2 regions of the Actinoplanes sichuanensis genome follow, and region 1 is predicted to be linked to the other one. Evidence: riboswitches for the same ligand, from Rfam matches in the RefSeq annotation. Region 1 holds a riboswitch; the other holds the start of a gene.
What was found. A riboswitch is a leader RNA that binds a small molecule or an ion and turns the genes downstream of it on or off. The one in region 1 is predicted to bind cyclic di-AMP.

Region 1 (7,154 bases):
GCAGCGTGAGCGGGGTCAGCGGCACGAGCGTCTCGCCGTCGATGGCGAGCGGTTCGCGGCTGGTGGCCAGCACCCGCAGTCCGCGGCAGCGGGTCAGCAGGACGGTGGTCAAGTGGGCGACGGCGTCGATCAGGTGCTCGCAGTTGTCGAGCAGCAGAACCGTGTCCCGGTCGGCGAGTTCGGCGGCGAGCCGGTCCCGATCGTCGTCCGGGCCGTGGTTGCGGGCGTCGAACATCCGGCCGGTCCGCAGTCCGAGCCCGGCGAGCACGGCGGCGGCGACCTTCGCCGGTTCGGTGACCGGTGCCAGGTCGACGAACCGGACGCGGTCGGCCGGTTCGAGGCGGCGGGCGGCCTCGAGGGCGAGCCGGGTCTTTCCGGCGCCGCCCGGGCCGATGACCGTCACCAGGCGTGCGGAGGTGAGCCGGGTTCCGACCCGGGTGAGATCGTCGGCCCGGCCGATGAAGCCGGTCGTCGGGGCGGGCAGCCCGGGCGGGCGGGTGCGGTGGACGGTGGCGCCGGAATCCGGGGTGCGGAGCAGGCGTACGTGGCGTTCCCGGAGCGCGGTTCCCGGGTCGACGCCGAGACGGTCGGCCAGGGCGGTCCGGAGCCGGTCGTAGACGGCCAGCGCCTCGGGTTGCCGGCCCTGCACGGCCAGCGCGTCCATCAGCAGCGCGGCCGCGCCCTCATGGCCCGGATGCTCGGTGAGCAGCCGGGTCAGGTGGGTCTCGGCCGTATCGGGTCGGCCCAGTGTCAGTTCCGCCTCGGCCAGATCGGTGACCGCGTCGACCGACAGCGCCGCCAGCCGGGTCGCGACCGCGGGCGCGACCGCGGCGATGATCGCGGGCTCGGCGCCCGGCCGGTCGCCCCACCGGGTGACGGCCTCGTCCAGCGCGGCCCGGGCCGCCTGAGGGTCGCCGGCCCGCAGCCGCTCGCGGCCGGCGGCGGTGAGCGCCTCGAAACGCAGGACGTCGACGTCGGCGGGATCCACGGCCAGCCGGTAGCCGCCGGGCGCCGGGCCGATCAGGTCACCGACCGGGCCGGTGGGGGTGAGGGCGCGACGCAGCCGGGACACCAGATTGTGCAGCGCGGCGGTCGGAACGGCCGGCGGGTCCTGCGGCCAGATCGCGTCGACCAACACAGCGGGGTCGACCGGGTGCCCGCCGGCGAGCGCCAGCCGCACGAGCAGAGCTCGCAGGCGGGCGCCGGCGATCGGAAGGACGGAGTCACCCCGCGACACCCGGAATGCGCCGAGCAACGTGACGCCGAGCCGTTCCACTCCCGAATCCTCGCGCGTTTCAGCGTCAGAACCCAAACCGTGACAGCGGCGTGGGAGCGCGGTGGGAGCGGGCCCGTTCAGTCTTCGCTGACCGAATCGACACAGGAGGGCTCCATGACCACCCCAGTCACCATCATCGGCGCCGGGCTCGGCGGCCTCACCCTGGCCCGGGTCCTGCACGTGCACGGTGTCCCGGCCACGATCTACGAGGCCGACGCCTCCCCCACCGCACGAGCTCAGGGCGGCATGCTCGACATCCACGACTACAACGGGCGACTCGCGGTCGAGGCGGCCGGTCTGATGGACGGGTTCCGGGCCATCGTCCTGGACGGACGGCAGGCGATGCGGTTCCTGGCCCCGGACGGCACGTTGTTGTTCGAGAAGACCGACGACGGTACGGGCGGACGCCCCGAGGTGCAGCGCGGGGACCTGCGGCGGCTGCTGATCGACTCGCTTCCGGCCGGGACGGTCCGGTGGGGGCGCCGGGTCGACGCGGTGGGCACGCTGGGGGACGGCCGGCACGAGGTGCGTTTCGCCGACGGGTCCACGGTCGTGACCGGCCTGCTGGTCGGCGCGGACGGTGCCTGGTCGAAGGTCCGGCCGCTGCTGACCGGGGCGCTGCCCGAGTACGCCGGTGAGGCGTTCGTCGAGACCTACCTGTACGACGCGAGCGTGCGGCACCCGGAGCAGGCGGCCTTGGTGGGCGCCGGGACGATGTTCGCGCCGGCCGACGGAGCGGCCATCACGGCACATCGGGAGAGCGGTGACACGCTGCACGCGTATGTCGCTCTCACTCGCCCGCTGGACTGGTTCGACACCGTCGATTTCACCGACCGGGCCGCGGCCACCGCGCGGATCGCCCGGGAGTTCGACGGCTGGGCGCCGCAGCTGACCGCGCTGATCACCGCCTGCGACAGCCCGCCGGTGCTACGCCCGCACCACACCCTGCCGCTCGGGCTCCGCTGGGACCGGGTGCCCGGCGTGACCCTGGTCGGTGACGCCGCGCACCTGGTGCCGCCGAACGGCGAGGGCGCCAATCTGGCCATGCTCGACGGCGCCGAACTTGGCCGGGCCGTCGCCGCGCATCCGGGTGATGCGGAGACCGCCCTCAGCGAGTACGAGGCGGCGATGTTCCCGCGTACGGCCGAGGTCCCGCAGGGTGAGGACCTGATGGCGAGCCTGTTCGGCGACAACCCGCCCGACGCCGTGCGCGCGTTCGTCGCCGAGCAGGGCGAGGTTCGGTAGGGCACCTTCGACGGGTCGGGCCGGACGGTCGGCTGGTGACACCGGGTCGCGGGTCGGTTCAGTGACGCGGATCGGCTGATCCGGGCCCGGGCCGCCCGGCGTAATGGTTCGGGTTCCGGCGGTGTTCAGTTTCACAGGGTGACCACAGCACCGCGTGATCGCGGATGGGTGCGGCCGGTCGGGAAAGCGGTCAGTGAAGCTCCGAACCGGACACCCCGGCCAGAAACCATTACTCACCGTGACCGGATCGGCGAGTGGGGGTGCTCCCGGGCTCGGCTATCAAGGAGGGGCGGCGGGCACCTGCTCGCCGGACGTGCCGACCCGGACCACGCCGAGCCCTGCCCCGGTCCGGCGGCACGTACCCACATGACGAGTCATGAGGCGATCGGGGGCAGGGACGGGGGAACCACATCGGTCCCCGTCCGGTACGCCATAGCGGCGGGCCGGGCCGGACCTCGGGGTGAAGCCGCACATCGCGGCCGGGCGATCCTTCGCGCCCGAACCCGACAGCTAACCTCGCAGGCGTGCCGGAGGGATTCCTTCACCGTGCGCATGAGCACCTTCGGCCGGCACACCCGTTCTCTGGGAGCCGGCAGCATCGCCCTGTCCGTTGGTCTCGGTCTCCTGACCGGCGGGCTCGGCACCCCGCAGGCGGTCTCCGCCGCCCCGCCGCAGCCGGTCTCCGCGGCCCCGCAGCCGGTCTCCGCCGCCCCGCAGCCGTCGATCGGCACCGTCACCGCCACCGACGTCGCCATCGAGAAGGAGGCGGCCGGTGACCTGGTGGTCACCGAGGCGGCCCGGCACCGGGGCGCGCCCTACCGGTACGGGGCGGTCGGGCCCGACCGGTTCGACTGCTCCGGTTTCACCATGTACGTCTACCGCAAGACCGCGGGCCGCAAGCTCCCGCACAAGGCGCACCTGCAACAGCGGTACGGCACGGCGGTCGGCAAGGCCGACGCCCACCCCGGCGACCTGATCATCATCCGCCGCGGCTCGTACGGCACCCACGCCGGCATCTACGCCGGCGACGGGACGATGTGGTCCGCGCCACGCACCGGCAAGACCGTGACCAGGCAGAAGATCTGGAGTTCGAACTACGTCGTGCGGCGCCTGGTCTGACCGAAGGTCGAGCCCCGGCCGGCGCAGTTCGTTTCGACCGTTCACAGCGGGGCAGTCGGGAGTCCATGAGATTCCGGAACGCGGTCGTCGTGGTCACCGGGGCGTCCAGTGGGATCGGCCGGGCGACCGCGTCGGCGTTCGCGGGTGAGGGCGCCGTGCTGGTGCTCGCGTCGCGGAGCCGGTCGGCGTTGGAGGACGTGGCCCGTGAGTGCCGTGCGCTGGGTGTCGAGGTGCTGGTCGTGCCGACCGACATCGCGGACCCGGCGGCGGTCGGCGGGCTCGCCGGGGCCGCGGTGCGCCGGTTCGGGCGGATCGACATCTGGGTCGAGGCGGTGGCGGTCGGGATCGCCGGGCCGCTGGGCTCGGAGTCGGTCGAGGAGATCCGCCGGCTGGTGGACACCAACGTCTTCGGGACCGTGCTGTCGGCCCGGGCGGCGCTGACGGTCTTCCAGCGGCAGGGGCACGGGCGGCTCGTACTCGTCGGGTCGTTGTTGTCGATCTTCCCGAATCCGCTGGTCCCGTTGTATTCGATGAGCAAGTTCGCGATCCGCGGGCTGGCGCTGAACCTGCAGCAGCAGGTCGCCGGGCAGCCGCGGATCCGGGTCGGGCTGGTGCTGCCGGGGCCGGTCGACACGCCGTTCTTCCAACGGGCCGCGAACCACACCGGACACCGGCTGCGGGCCATCCCGCCCGCGTACGCGCCGGAGCGTCTCGCCGCACGGATCCTGGCCGTGGCGCGGCGCCCGCGCCGGCAGGTGACGACCGGGGTGGTGTCACATCTGGCGCTGGTCGCGCACCGGCTCGCGCCCCGGGCCACCGAGGCGGTGGTGGCCCGGTGGAGCGCGACGTTCGTGACCGGGCCGCAGCCCGCCGCGGCGGGGCCGGGTGCCCTGTTCGAGCCGCCACCGGCCGGCTCGACGCACGGCGGCTACCGCCGGGGCCGGATCCGGCGACGACTCGGCGAACGTCTCGGCCTCGGATCACCCCCGACGTGACGACGACGAAGAACGGCTTCAGATCACGCCCGGGAGGACAGCGGTGAACAACGGCCACTGACCGGGCCCGGGAAGACAGCGCTGAAGAACGGCCTCGAATCTCGGCGGTGAAGGTCGGCCTCAGACCGCCTCGAGGATCAGCGCGGAGCCCTGGCCGCCGCCGCCACAGATGGCGGCCGCGCCCAGGCCGGTGAACCCGCGGGCCAGGGTGCCGACGATACGGGCGCCGGACGCGCCGATCGGATGACCGAGAGCGATCGCCCCACCGTGGACGTTGACGATCGCCGGGTCGGTGCCGAGCGCGTCGACGGCGGCGACGGCCACCGCGGCGAACGCCTCGTTGATCTCGATGCGGCCCAAGTCGGACGGTGCCGCGCCGAGCCGGGCGAGGGCGGCGTGGACGGCGTACGCGGGTTGCCGGTGCAGGCGAACGTCCGGGCCCGCGACCATCGCCGTCGCCGCGATCCGGGCCATCGGGGTCACCCCGTGCACGGCCGCGGCGGCCGTGCTCATCAGCACGAGGGCGGCGGCGCCGTCGGTGATCGGTGAGGAGTTCCCGGCCGTGATGCTGCCGCCCGCCGCGAACGCCGGCCGCAGTCCGGCCAGGGTCGCCACGGTGGTGTCGGGCCGTACCCCGTCGTCGGTGTCGACGATCCGGTCGCGGACGGTGATCGGTGCGATCTCGCCGGCCAGGAAGTCCCGTGACGCCGCCGCGAGCCGGTGCGATCGGGCCGCCCAGGCGTCCTGACCGGCGCGGTCGAGGCCCAGTTCGGTGTTGCCGTCCTCGGTGGACGCGCCCATCGAGCGGTGTTCGAAGGCGTCGGTGAGGCCGTCGTGTTCGAGGGTGTCGAGCGCCTCGATCGCGCCGTAGCGGGTGCCGGTCCGGCCGTGCCAGGCGTGCGGGGCGAGCGACATCGACTCCATGCCGGCGGCCACCACGATGTCGGCGCGTCCGGATTCGATCAGCGCGGCACCGGAGGCGACCGCTTCCAGTCCGGACAGGCAGACCGCGTTGATCGTGGTCGCGGGTGCGCCGAGCGGGATCCCGGCGGCGACGGCTGCCTGCCGGGCCGGGTTCTGCCCGGCCAGCCCCTGCAGGACCTGACCGGCGACGACCCGCTGCACGGCGTCGGCCGGGACACCGGCGTGGGCGAGCGCGGCCCGGATGGCGTGGGCGCCCAACTCCACGGCGGAGATCCGCGCCAAGGCGCCGGAGAATCTGGTGAAGGGGGTACGGGCGAAACCCGCGATCACCGCGCTCATGCGAGATCCACCGTGAAGCCGGTACCGGTGACGGCCAGGACGGCGTCGACGGTCTGGCCGTCGGCGAGCCGGCGCAGGACCAGCCCGTCGGCGGTGACGTCGAAGACGGCCCGGTCGGTGATGATGCGGTCGACGACTCCGGCGCCGGTCAGCGGCAGGGTGCACCGGTCGACGATCTTCGGGGTGCCGTCCTTGGCGACGTGTTCGGTGACGACCAGGACCCGTGGGGTGCCGGCGACCAGGTCCATGGCGCCGCCCATGCCCTTGACCAGCTTGCCGGGGATGGTCCAGTTGGCGAGGTCGCCGTTGGCCGCCACCTGCAGCGCGCCGAGGATGGCGGTCTGCACGTGGCCGCCGCGGATCATCCCGAACGAGGTGGCCGAGTCGAACACCGAAGCGCCCGGCAGCAGGGTGACGGTCTGTTTCCCGGCGTTGATCAGGTCGGGGTCCTCGTCGCCGTCGTACGGGAACGGACCCATCCCGAGGATGCCGTTCTCACTCTGCAGCGTCACCCGTACCCCGGCCGGAAGGTTGTTGGCGACCAGGGTGGGGATGCCGATGCCGAGGTTCACGTATTGGCCGTCGGTCAGTTCGGCGGCGGCGATGGCCGCCATCTCGTCACGCGTCCACACGGGACCGCACCGTCCTCTGTTCGATGTCCTTCTCGTGGATCTCGGAACGGACCAGGTGATGCACGTAGATCCCCGGCGTGTGGATGTCGTCCGGATGCAGGAAACCGTCCTCGACGAACGAGGACTCCGCGATGGTGATCCGGCCGGCGGTCGCCACCAGCGGGTTGAAGTTGCGGGCGGTGAGCCGGTATCGCAGGTTGCCCGCGAGGTCCGCGCGATGGGCGCGGACCAGGGACAGGTCGGCTTGGATGGCGCGCTCGAGGACCGTACGAACGCCGTCGAAGTGCTCTTCGGGTTTGCCGTCGGCGACCGGGGTGCCGGCGCCGGTCGGGGTGTAGAAGGCGGGAATGCCGGCGCCGCCGGCGCGTAACCGCTCGGCGAGCGTGCCCTGCGGGACGAACTCGACGTCGAGTTCACCGTCCAGGTACTGCTGGGCGAACAGTCTGTTCTCGCCGACGTAGGAGGCCAGGACCTTGCTGACCTGCCGGTTCTCCAGGAGCAGGCCGAGGCCTTTGCCGTCGACGCCCATGTTGTTGCTGACGATGGTGAGGTTCTTGACCTCGGAGTCGCGTAACGCGGTGATCAGTGAGGTGGGGATGCCGGACAGGCCGAAGCCCCCGACGG
Region 2 (7,154 bases), 1.0 Mb from region 1:
CGACATCGTCTCGTCGAACGCGACGCGGCCCGTCTCCCAGCGAAAGAACGCCCACGACAACGGGTGCTCCGGCACCGGGCTCGGAGTCGACCTCAACCGGAACTCGAGTTACCACTGGGACGTCAACCAGGGCACCAAGTGCACCGAGACCTACCCCGGTGCGAGTGCCGCGAGCGAGCCGGAGACGCGGGCCATTCAGAGCTTCCTGGCGAGCATCTACCGCGACACCAAGCCGGCCGCCGACTTCTCGGCGGCGACGACCGCCACCACCGGCACGTTCCTCACGCTGCACAGTTACGCCGAGTTGAACATCTATCCGTACGGCTGGACGAACTCGCTCGCGCCGAACAACACCGATCTCAAGACGATCGCCACGAACATGGCCAAGTCCAACAGGTACACGGTCGTGCACGGCGACGGCGGTCTGAACTACTTCGCGCCGGGTGCCACCGACGACTGGATCTACGGCACGCTGGGTGTGCCCGGATACACGATCGAGGTCGGCCCCAGCAGCTCCTCATGCAGTGGGTTCTTCCCGGCGTACAGCTGCATGGCGTCTTTCTGGAGCCTCAACCTGCCCGCCTTCATGACCCTGGGGACAGCGGCTGCCAAGCCGTACCCGACCGGGAGCTGACACACGCCGTCGACGCTCGCGGCTTGCCGGCTAGGCGCGGCGCCACCGGGCGCGGTTGTCGCCCGACTTGTAGCTGCACTTCATCAGCGTGCCGGCCGAGGTATAGCCGCGGGCCCCTTCGGGAGTGCAGAACGCGCCGGGGTGGACGCCCTTGACGGTTTCTTCACCGTCGCCTGAGTCGGAGCCGCTCTCCTGCTCGCTCTTCTTGATGGCTTTGCGCCACTCGTCGGCGAAAGGGTGTGACGGGCACAGCATGAGTGCACCGGTCAGTTCGGTGGCCTGGGCTTCGCTCATGGTGAAGGTGTTCGAGAGGTAGACGTCAGCGGGGCTTGCTTGCGCACAGAGGTCGAAAAGTGAAGAGATGTCGGGTTCGGTGTACTCTGCCGCCTTCATCGCCTTCTTCTGCAGGCTGGTGGTGGGCGTCATCTCGACCTGCGGAGTGCCGTTCACCGCCGCGAGGTCGCAGTCGTACTGCTCGGCTTTCCAGACTTCGCGGAAGTCGTATCGGCCCTTCGAGTCGGCCGGCACGGTGAACGTCGTGGTGGTGGTCTGCTCCGCATCGGAGGAGCAGATCAGGTCGATACCGTGTTTCGGCGGTGGTGGCGTGGTCGTGACGGCCGCGGAGGGGGTCGGCGACGTGGCCTCGACCGGCGTGTCCGCGAGTGCTGCCGCGGCCGTGGCGGCCGTAGCCGGTTCAGCCGGCTTGTCGTCCTCGAACAGTGCACCGATCCCGGCGATGATCATGCCGACGACGGCCATCGACGCCAGGATGATCATGGCCCGGCGTTCCTCCCGTTTGCGTTTCTCCTCCTGCAGGCGGCGCTCTTCCTCCTTGCGGGCCTTCTCCGCCTCGCGGCGATCCATCCATCCTTGCCAGGGTGGGGTGATTTTCACGCGGCTACCACCGCGGCATTGAATCCGGTCGCCATGCCGGGCCGGGGGCGGCTGCACGACGGGTACGACGCACTCGTACCGGAAGCAGCCGGGACGGACCTCTCGTACAGCCGGTGCGAGAGACGGCCGGATAGTGGCGGCCAGGAATCATCGAGGTACGGCTGCGACATGAGATGAAGTGTGCCGCAGATGATCAACTGGCAGCGATGGACCGAATGGGCGATCCGTCAGTGTCGGGTACAGGCGACCACCTGCCCGCGCCGAAGGGTGCCGGCCCTGCTACGACATCGCGGGCGCGGCGCCGCCGGGGCGTGTCGTGGCCGCCGCCGGCTCATACCGGTGCCGGGTATCTTGCACGGCATGAGTGAGGCGAAACCGGCCGGGCCGCACGGGTATTCGGCGGAGAAACAGGCGCTGATGGCGCGGCTGAAGCGGGTCGAGGGGCAGATCCGTGGACTGCAGCGGATGGTCGACGAGGACACCTACTGCATCGACATCCTGACCCAGATCTCGGCCGCCAAGAGCGCCCTGCACGCGGTGGCGGTCGGCCTGCTCGAAGATCATCTGCGCCATTGCGTGGTGCACGCCGCGTCCGAGGGCGACGTGGACGCGAAGATCAAGGAGGCGAGTGCGGCTATCGCCCGGCTCGTGAAGTCCTGAGTCGGGCGATCGTTGCCACCGGCCGGGTCCGATCCGCTCACCCAGCTGCTGTCGAAGGTGCCGTGCCGTCGACCGGGTCGGCCTGATCGCTCGACGGCGCGGCCGGTTGAGCGGGCCTGTGGTTGCATCGCCGCCGTGACCGCCGTTCGCAAGGCCGCGGTATGCGGTCACCTCCGGACCGCTGGGTGGTCATCGGTTCGGGCGACGAGGGGTGGATACCCGGTCATGATCGGCGGGCCGGCAGTCGGCGTGGACACGACGAACCGGGGAACCCGGTCGAGGCCACGCACAGCGACCACGTTCGGGTCTGCGTGTTCCCTTTCACAGATCAACCTCACGTCGCGTCAAGCACACATCAGCACAGCGTGTCGACAAACCTCGCAGTGCCCTTCCAAATCGGACTCCCTCCGGCGCGGTCATCACTGTGCGTGATCGACTGCCGGGCCCAGGACCGGCGCGGGCCGGGCTATCAAGGAGGGGCGGCGGGCACCTGCTCGCCGGTCGTGCCGACCCGGACCACGCCGAGCCCTGCCCCGGTCCGGTGGCACGAACCGCATGACGAGTCATGAGGCAATCGGGGGCAGGGACGGGGGAACCACCATCGGTCCTCGACCGGCACGCCGTACTGCGGCAGCCGGGGTTGAGGGCCTCGGGGTGAAGCCGCCACCGTGCGGCCGGGCGACCTTCGCGCCCGAATCCGACAGCTAACCTCGCAGGCGTGCCGGAGGGAATCCATCACCGTGCGCGTAAGCACCCTGAGCCGGCCCACCCGTACCCTGGGAACCGGCACTCTCGCCCTGTCCGTGGGTCTCGGTCTGCTGACCGGCGGGCTCGGCACTCCGCAGTCAGCCTCCGCCGCGACGCAGTCCTCGACGGCCGCCTCCACGCAGGTGTCCTCGCCGACCAGCGTGGTGTTCAGCCAGGCCGGCATCACCGTCACGGCCGCGTCCCAGGCCGCCAAGTCCAAGGCGGCCGCGAATCGGATCATGACCGAGGCGGCGAAGCACAAGGGCAAGAAGTACAAGTTCGGTGCGGCCGGGCCCAAGCGGTTCGACTGCTCGGGCTACACCATGTACGTCTACAAGAAGGCGGCGGGCAAGAAGCTGCCGCACAAGGCCCACCTGCAGCAGCGGTACGGCAAGGCCGTCGCCAAGTCCAAGGCCCGCGCGGGTGACCTGATCGTCATCCGTACCGGAACGAAGGGCACGCACGCCGGCATCTACGCCGGTGGCGGCAAGATGTGGGCCGCGCCGCGAACCGGCAAGACCGTCACCAAGCAGAAGATCTGGACCAAGAACTACGTGGTACGGCGCCTGGTCTGACCACAGTGCGGGGATGCCCGTACGTGATTCATGCTCGGGCATCGCACAGTGCCGCCTGCATCCGTCCTCGGCGGGTGCGGGCGGCACTGTCGTACGACCTAATTCTTGATGCCGGTGAAGCGGCGCAGCCGCAGGCTGTTGGCGACGACGAACACCGAGCTGAACGCCATCGCCGCTCCGGCGATCATGGGGTTGAGCAGCCCGGCCGCGGCCAAGGGTAGCGCTGCGACGTTGTAGGCGAAGGCCCAGAACAGGTTGCTCTTGATGATGCGCAGGGTTCGCCGGGACAGCAGGATCGCGTCGGCGGCGGCCATCAGGTCACCACGGACCAAGGTCAGGTCGGACGCCTCGATCGCGGCGTCGGTGCCCGTGCCCATCGCCAGCCCGAGGTCGGCCTGGGCCAGGGCGGCGGCGTCGTTGACGCCGTCGCCGACCATCGCCACGACCTTGCCCTGTTCCTGCAGCCGTTTGACCACGTCGACCTTGTCGGTCGGCAGCACCTCGGCGATCACTTCGGTGATGCCGACCTGCGCGGCGACCGCCCGAGCCACGGTCTCGTTGTCCCCGGTGAGTAGCACCGGCGACAGGCCCAGCGCCCGCAACCGGGCGACGGCGTCGCGGCTGGTCGCCTTGACGGTGTCGGCGACGGCGAGGACGCCGCGGGCCTGGCCGTCCCAACCGGCGACCACGGCGGTCTGCCCGGCCTTGTGGGCGGCGGCGACGGCCTGCTCGACGTCGTCGGGCACCGTCAACCCGGCCTGGCGCAGCAGCGCGATGCGACCGACGTGCACGGCGTGGCCGTCGGCGGTGCCGGTGACACCGAGCCCTTCGGTGCTGGCGAACCCGGTCACCTGCGGCAGCGGCGCGCTGTCGGCGGCCGCCGACGCGATCGCCTGAGCGATCGGGTGCTCCGAGGCGGCCTCGACCGCCCCGGCCAGGCGTAGCAACTCGTCACGGTCGACGCCTGCGGCGGGGACCACGTCGACCAAGCTCATTCGGCCGGTGGTCACGGTGCCGGTCTTGTCCAGCACGACGGTGTCCACGGTCCGGGTCGACTCGAGGGTTTCCGGGCCTTTGATCAGGATCCCGAGTTGCGCGCCGCGGCCGGTGCCGACCAGTAGCGCCGTCGGGGTGGCCAGGCCGAGCGCGCAGGGGCAGGCGATGATCAGTACGGCGACGGCGGCGGTGAACGCGGCCGTCCAGCCGGAGCCGGTGCCGACCCACCAGCCGAGCGTGGCGACGGCGAGGGCGATCACGATCGGCACGAACACGCCGGAGATGCGGTCGGCGAGCCGCTGGACGGCGGCCTTGCCGGTCTGGGCCTGCTCGACCAGCTTCGCCATCTGGGCGAGCTGGGTGTCGGCGCCGATCCGGGTGGCCCGTACGATCAGCCGGCCGCCGGCGTTGACGGTCGCGCCGGCCACCGGGTCGCCGGGGGCGACCTCGACCGGCACGGACTCGCCGGTCAGCATGCTCACGTCGACGGCCGAGGTGCCGTCTTCGATGACGCCGTCGGTGGCGATCTTCTCCCCCGGCCGGACCACGAACCGGTCCCCCACCGCCAGGTCGGCGACCGGGATCCGCCGTTCGGTGCCGTCGCGCAGCACGGCGACGTCCTTGGCGCCGAGTTCCAGCAGGGCCCGCATGGCGGCGCCGGCCCGGCGCTTGGAGCGGGCCTCGAAGTAGCGGCCGGCGAGGATGAAGGTGGTGACCCCGGCGGCGGCTTCCAGGTAGATGGCGCTCGCGCCGTCGGTGGTGCCGATGTCGAGGCTGAACGGGTGGGTCATGCCCGGTGTGCCGGCGGTGCCGAAGAACAGTGCCCACAGCGACCAGCCGAATGCGGCGATCGTGCCCATCGAGATGAGGGTGTCCATGGTCGCGGCGCCGTGGCGCAGGTTGGTCCAGGCGGCTTTGTGGAACGGCAGCCCGCCCCAGACCACGACCGGGGCGGCCAGGGTCAGCGACAGCCACTGCCAGTAGGTGAACTGCCAGGCCGGCACCATCGCGAGCAGCACCACCGGCACGCTGAGCACGATCGAGGTGAACAGGCGGGTCCGCAATGTCTGGAGTTCGTCGACCGGCTGCGCCTGTTCGGCGGGGTCGTCGCCGGGCTGTTGCGGTGGCGGCGGTGGTTTGGCGGTGTAGCCGGTCTTCTCGACGGTCGCGATCAGGTCCTCGGCGGTGACCGCGTCGGGGTAGGTGACGCTGGCCTTCTCGGTGGCGTAGTTGACGGTCGCGACCACGCCGTCCATGCGGTTGAGTTTCTTCTCGATCCGCGCGGCGCAGGAGGCGCAGGTCATGCCGCCGATCGCCAACTCGATCCGGTTCGGGGCCACGGGCGGCGGCCCGGCGACGGTTGCCATGGCGCTCTCCTTTCAGTCGTGGGTGTGGCCGTCGGCGCCGTGTCCGGACGGGCTCGGCGCGGCGGAGGCGGCCGGTGGCGTAGCGCTCGGCACGCCGGTGGCGGCTCCGGCGACGGCGGTGAACTCGGCGGTACGGACCTTCCCATCGTGCTGGAAGTCGAGGTAGAGCCGGTAGGCGCCGGCGGACGGAACCTCGGCGTGGAAGGCGACGTCGGGGCCGGCGGTGGTGCGGCCGTCGCCGGGAGTGCCGTCGGGGTGTACGTGCAGGTAGGCCAGGTCACCGTCGCGCAGCGCGACCAGGTGGCCGTACGCGCCGAGGTAGGGCTGCAAGTCGGTGACCGGCTCGCCGTCCTTGCTGACCGACAGGGTCAGCTTCGACGAAGCGCCGGGGTTCAGGTCTCCGGTCAAGGTGACGGTGTAGCCGTCGACCGTCGTGGACCTGGCGGTCGCGGGAAGCGGGGCGGGCTGGTAGTCGCCGGCTGCGGGGACGTCGGCGCCGAGGGTGAGGCCGTCGTGCCCGGCCGGCTGGAAGTCGGCGAAGACCCGGTACTGTCCGGCGGCAGCCACGGCGAGGGGGATCGACCAGACGCCGTCGCCGCCGAGCTCGGGGTGCACGTGCTGGAACCCGGACAGGTCACGGCGGACCACGATCAGGTGCAGGTCCTTGTCGTGGCTGGTCGTGTAATCGGTGACCGGCCGGTCGTCCGGGCCGGTGATCTGGAAACGGAACGGCTGCGGCGTACCGGTCGAGAGGTTGCCGCTGAGTGGGGTGAGCCGGTAGCCGTCCTGGCCGATCTGCAGCCCGGCCGGCAGCACCGCTGCCGGGGTGTTCTGCTCGGGTGTCGTGTCGGTGTGGCCGCCGCCGTGGGCGGCCGGGGTGGTGGGTGCGGGTGCCGGGAAGAGGCTGCCGAGGCCGAGGGCGGCCGTGAAGACGGCCGCCAGCCCGATGCCGAAGCCGCCCAGCTTGATGGCGGTGTTCACGACTACCTCGCGAGTTCGTAGCCGGCCTCGTCGACGGCCGCGGCGACCGCGGTCTCGTCGACGGGCTGGTCGCTGGTGACGGTGACCGTGCCGGAGGCGAGGTCGACCTGGACGTCGGTGACGCCGGGGATCGCGCCGACCTCGGCGCTGACGGAGTTGACGCAGTGCGAGCAGGTCATGCCGGTCACGGTGTAGGTCTGGGTAGCCATCACGATCTCCCTTGCCGTTGGACGTGCGCGGTGGGACGTCACCGCCCACGACCAACCATACCCATACCCCCCAGGGGTATCAAGTATCGGG

Region 2: linked by a shared signal. The riboswitch ahead of Q0Z83_RS12855 (C40 family peptidase) and the one ahead of Q0Z83_RS17925 (C40 family peptidase) in region 1 are both predicted to bind cyclic di-AMP.

What each region holds. Positions count from the first base shown of each region.
Region 1 is NZ_AP028461.1:3,909,837-3,916,990, forward strand. Features, by position in the region: gene Q0Z83_RS17915 (BTAD domain-containing putative transcriptional regulator) at 1-1,276, opposite strand, end outside; gene Q0Z83_RS17920 (FAD-dependent oxidoreductase) at 1,391-2,521, shown strand; cyclic di-AMP (ydaO/yuaA leader) riboswitch at 2,940-3,061, shown strand; gene Q0Z83_RS17925 (C40 family peptidase) at 3,074-3,640, shown strand; gene Q0Z83_RS17930 (SDR family NAD(P)-dependent oxidoreductase) at 3,706-4,635, shown strand; gene Q0Z83_RS17935 (acetyl-CoA C-acyltransferase) at 4,756-5,898, opposite strand; gene Q0Z83_RS17940 (3-oxoacid CoA-transferase subunit B) at 5,895-6,530, opposite strand; gene Q0Z83_RS17945 (CoA transferase subunit A) at 6,517-7,154, opposite strand, start outside.
Region 2 is NZ_AP028461.1:2,885,219-2,892,372, reverse strand. Features, by position in the region: gene Q0Z83_RS12870 (M14 family zinc carboxypeptidase) at 1-634, shown strand, start outside; gene Q0Z83_RS12865 (hypothetical protein) at 665-1,498, opposite strand; gene Q0Z83_RS12860 (metal-sensitive transcriptional regulator) at 1,889-2,188, shown strand; cyclic di-AMP (ydaO/yuaA leader) riboswitch at 2,797-2,922, shown strand; gene Q0Z83_RS12855 (C40 family peptidase) at 2,929-3,510, shown strand; gene Q0Z83_RS12850 (heavy metal translocating P-type ATPase) at 3,609-5,873, opposite strand; gene Q0Z83_RS12845 (hypothetical protein) at 5,886-6,854, opposite strand; gene Q0Z83_RS12840 (heavy-metal-associated domain-containing protein) at 6,857-7,063, opposite strand.